2 regions of the Nocardioides sp. NPDC101246 genome follow, and region 2 is predicted to be linked to the other one. Evidence: predicted binding sites of a transcription regulator. Region 2 holds the regulator's gene; the other holds the start of a gene.
The links. Region 2 encodes HrcA, which represses chaperone genes, less so after heat shock. Its sites were predicted from a motif close to TTGGCACTCGNNNNNNNCGAGTGCCAA; they were not measured.

Region 1 (2,450 bases), on a different contig from region 2:
GGCCAGCTTGGCGAGGCGCTCCTGGAGCTTCTCGCGGTCGTAGTCGGAGTCCGACTTCTCGATCTCGGCGCGGATCTGGTTGACCCGGCCCTCGATCTGACCCTGGTCGCCCGAACCCTCGACGATGGTGGTCTCGTCCTTGGTGATGACGACCTTGCGGGCCTGGCCGAGCAGCTCGATGCCGGCGGTCTCCAGGGAGAGGCCGACCTCCTCGGAGATGACCTGACCACCGGTGAGGATCGCGATGTCCTGCAGCATGGCCTTGCGGCGGTCACCGAAGCCCGGAGCCTTGACGGCGACGGACTTGAAGGTGCCCTTGATCTTGTTGACGACCAGCGTCGAGAGAGCCTCGCCGTCGACGTCCTCGGCCAGGATGACCAGCGGCTTGCCGGTCTGCATGACCTTCTCCAGGACCGGGATCAGGTCCTTGACGCTGGAGATCTTCGAGTTGACGATCAGGATGTACGGGTCGTCGAGGACGGTCTCCATACGCTCCGGGTCGGTCACGAAGTAGGCCGAGATGTAGCCCTTGTCGAAGCGCATACCCTCGGTCAGCTCGAGGTCGAGCCCGAAGGTGTTCGACTCCTCGACGGTGATGACGCCTTCCTTGCCGACCTTGTCCATCGCCTCGGCGATGATCTCGCCGACGGTGGTGTCAGCAGCGGAGATCGAGGCGGTAGCAGCGATCTGCTCCTTGGTCTCGATGTCCTTGGCCTGGGCGAGCAGCTGCTCGGAGACGGCGTCGACGGCCGCCTCGATGCCGCGCTTCAGGCCGGCCGGGTTGGCACCCGCGGCGACGTTGCGCAGGCCCTCGCGGACCAGCGCCTGGGCGAGAACGGTCGCGGTCGTCGTGCCGTCACCGGCGACGTCGTCGGTCTTCTTCGCGACCTCCTTGACCAGCTCGGCACCGATCTTCTCGTAGGGGTCCTCGAGCTCGATCTCCTTGGCGATGGAAACACCATCGTTGGTGATCGTGGGGGCACCCCACTTCTTCTCGAGCACGACGTTGCGGCCCTTGGGACCGAGGGTGACCTTGACGGCGTCGGCGAGGGTGTTGAGACCCTTCTCCAGACCCCGACGGGCCTCCTCGTTGAAAGCGATGAGCTTCGGCATTGCTCCTGCGATCCTTCACTTGGGAAGTTCGTTGGATCCGGTCCGATGGGCTGCCCGCGACGGACGACGTCACTCCCGGCAGAACCCTTCCCTGCCGCTCGCGACGCCTCAACGTCACCGGTCCGGTTGTTGTCACTCTCATGGTAAGAGTGCCAGCGTCATGTTTAGCACTCGACCCCCGAGAGTGCAAGAAAATCCGCTTCAGAGAGCCTTCGTGAGCTCGGCGAACTCGAGGTCGTCGCGCAGCGGAAGACCGAAGCGCTCGTCGCCGTAGGGGAACGGCTCGAAGCGTCCCGTACGCCCGAACCCCCGCCGCTCGTAGAACGCGATCAGGTCCTCGCGCTGGCGGATCACGGTCATCCGGATCTCCTCGGCGCCCCACTCGCGCGCGATCCGCTCGGCCTCGGCCATGACGGCCTTGCCGACGCCGGCTCCCTGGAGCCGCGGCGAGACGGAGAACATGCCGAAATAGACGTACGCCTCCCGCTTCTGCAGCTGGCAGCAGGCGACGATCTCACCGGTGCGTTCGACCACCAGGAGCCGGGAGCCCGGTGCGGTGATCACCTCGCGTACGCCCTCGGGGTCGGTGCGCTGGCCGGCGAGCAGGTCGGCCTCGGTGGTCCAGCCGGCCCTCGAGGCGTCGCCGCGGTAGGCCGACTCGATCAGCCCCACCAGGGCGTCAACGTCGGTGAAGGTGGCATCACGAAAGGTCAGCTCGAGCACGCGGTCGAGGATAGCCAGGCGCCGCGTCTGCAGGGCCGCACTTTCCCGCCATGGCGGGAAAGTGGCGCCGACCCTCACCGCGTCAGGCAGGCAGGTCCGGCAGCGCGGGGCGCCGAAGCCAGGCGTCGAAGAGCGTGGTGAGGTCACGGCCGCTGACCTCGGCAGCAAGCGCCTCGAAGTCGGCGGTGGTGACAGATCCGCCGCTGTGCCGGGCCACCCAGGTGCGCAGGATCTCGAAGAAGGCCTCGTCGCCGACGGTGCGCCGCAGCGCGTGCAGGGTGAGCGCTCCGCGCTTGTAGACGCGGTCGTCGAACATGTCCGCGGGACCGGGGTCGACGAGGACCAGATCCTGCGCCAGGGCGGAGAGCCGGCGGTGGTGGTGACGGGCGTGCTCGCCGCACGAGCGACCCCCGGAGGCGTCGGACCACAACCATTCGCTGTAACAGGCGAAACCCTCGTGGAGCCAGATGTCGCGCCACTCGCTCAGGGTCACCGCGTTGCCGAACCACTGGTGGGCGAGCTCATGGGCCACGAGGCGTACGTCCGACCACTCGCCGGTGAGGTGGTTGCGTCCGAAGGTCGACAGCGACTGCGACTCGAGGGGGATCTCGAGC
Region 2 (2,450 bases):
GACGCCCCTCGACGAAGATCCGCGACTCGCGGGCCACCCTGGCCTTGACGTCGGAGACGGCCACCGAGCCGGAGGCGGTCCGGGTCGGCTTCGCCGGTGCCGTCCGGGTCACCGGGGGAGTGAGGATGACCGGCTTGCCCTCGAGCCAGAAGCCCGGCCCGAGCGGGAACGTACGCCGCTTGCCGTGCCGGTCCTCGAGGGTCAGCGTGTGCAGGTCGCGGTCGATGCGTACGATCTCGCCGACGAAGTCGGTCTCGATCTCCTCGACCACAGCGCCGATCTCCGCGGGGGTCTCGACGGCCCGCCCGTGTTTGGGCTTCTTCCAGTCGCCGGCCAGGACGTCGGAGCCGTAGCGATCGCTCATCCGGAGAACGGTAGTGGAGTCAGCAGCGAGAACCGGTGAGCACGCGCCCGAGCTGCTCGAGAACCTCGTCCGGCGTGGCCGCGGGCTCCGGGAACCGGAAGGTCACGTGGTGGCCGCCGTCGAGGGTGATCCAGGAGACGTCGACGCTCTCGGCGGTGAGGTCGGAGAGACGTACGCCCACGATGTGGCGAGGCCGCAGCCCGAGCCGTGCCGAGAGCGAGCGGCACAGGTCCGCCTGGTGCTCGTCGTTGGCGTGGGCCGTGATGCGGACCAGCAGATCGTCGGCGATCATAGGACTCTCCAGTGGGGCGGAAGCAGTGCAGCGAATGACTCTAAGGTCAGCCTAACCTAAGGCTATCTCGATGGCGAGAGAAGTAACCCGTTCCACAGAGTGGAGCGGCCACCGGAAACTGGTTCCTGTGTCGTGAACCGGTAGGATTGGCACTCGCACGGAATGAGTGCCAGGCAGCCAGGGCGAGAGGAGGGCAGATGCAGAACGAACGCAGGCTCTCCGTCCTCCGGGCGATCGTCGAGGACTATGTGAAGACCGAGGAGCCGGTCGGCTCCAAGGCGCTCGTGGAGCGTCACGGTCTGGGTGTCTCCCCGGCGACGGTACGCAACGACATGGCCGCGCTGGAGGAGGAGGGCTACATCACCGCCCCCCACACCAGCGCCGGCCGGGTGCCCACCGACAAGGGCTACCGGCTCTTCGTCGACCGGCTCACTACGGTCAAGCCGATGACCGCGGCCGAGAAGCGGGCGATCGCCGGCTTCCTCGAGGGCGCGGTCGACCTCGACGACGTCGTCAGCCGCTCGACCCGGCTGCTCTCCCAGCTGACCCGCCAGGTCGCGGTGGTGCAGTACCCGACCCTGAGCCGCTCGACCGTCCGCCACGTCGAGCTGGTCGCCCTGGCCCCGACCAGGCTCCTGCTCGTGCTCATCCTCAGCACCGGCCGGGTCGAGCAGCGACTGCTCGAGGTTGCCGAGGAGGTCTCCGAGGAGACCCTGGCCACGCTGCGCGCACGGATCAACACCGCGGTCACAGGTGCCGTCATCGCCGAGGCCGGGGAGGCGCTGCGCACGATCGCCCAGCCGGCCGATGCGCCCGTCGACGCCCCGCGTGACCCGCTCGCGGCCGCCGTGGCGGAGGCTCTGATCGAGGCGATGAACGACCACCGCTCCGACGAGCGGATCTCGATCGGCGGCACCAGCAACCTGGCCCGCTTCGGCGACAGCTTCGACACCGCCGTACGCCCTCTCCTGGAGGCCCTGGAGGAGCACGTCGTCCTGCTCAAGCTGATGGGCGAGGCGACCGCGGGCGGGCTGGTCACGGTGCGGATCGGCGCCGAGGGCCCCTACCAGGAGCTGTCGCAGACCAGCGTGGTCGCGACCGGCTACGGACCTGGCGACGAGGCGTTGGCCACGCTCGGCGTGGTCGGGCCGACCCGGATGGACTACCCCGGATCCATGGCAGCGGTGCGCGCGGTGGCGCGCTACCTCTCCCGGATCCTCGACGAGGCTTAAGAAAGAGCAACGAACTTCGATGGCAGGAAGACCGACGTTGGACCCCTATGAGCTCCTCGGTGTCGACAAGGACGCCGACGACGCAACGATCAAGAAGGCCTACCGGAAGCTGGCGCGCCAGTACCACCCGGACGTCAACCCCGACGCCGAGTCGCAGGAGAAGTTCAAGGAGATCTCCCACGCCTACGAGGTGCTGAGCGACCCGCAGAAGCGGGCCGCGTACGACCGCGGTGGCGACCCGTTCGCGGGCGGTTTCGGCGCCCAGGGCGCGGGCTTCTCGTTCACCGACATCATGGACGCCTTCTTCGGCGGCGCCGGTGCCGGCACCGGCGGTGCCGGGCGTGGCCCCCGTCCGCGCGTACGCCGCGGGCAGGACGCCCTGATCCGCCTCGACATCGACTTGGCCGAGGCCGCCTTCGGCGTCACCCGCGACCTCAAGGTCGACACCGCGGTCGTCTGCGACACCTGTGGCGGCGAGGGGGCCGCGGAAGGCTCCCACCCGGTCCCGTGCGAGACCTGCCACGGCCAGGGCGAGGTCGCGGTCGTGCAGCGCTCCTTCCTG

Region 1: a site for HrcA is predicted at 1,243-1,269, ahead of groL (chaperonin GroEL). Genes of this name have one in related genera too.

Annotation. Positions count from the first base shown of each region.
Region 1 is NZ_JBIWNX010000013.1:8,474-10,923, forward strand. It holds gene groL (chaperonin GroEL) at 1-1,113, opposite strand, end outside; gene ACIRON_RS22300 (GNAT family N-acetyltransferase) at 1,315-1,836, opposite strand; gene ACIRON_RS22305 (M1 family metallopeptidase) at 1,919-2,450, opposite strand, start outside.
Region 2 is NZ_JBIWNX010000006.1:117,022-119,471, reverse strand. It holds gene ACIRON_RS12735 (DUF3097 domain-containing protein) at 1-364, opposite strand, end outside; gene ACIRON_RS12730 (hypothetical protein) at 384-656, opposite strand; gene hrcA (heat-inducible transcriptional repressor HrcA) at 854-1,888, shown strand; gene dnaJ (molecular chaperone DnaJ) at 1,908-2,450, shown strand, end outside.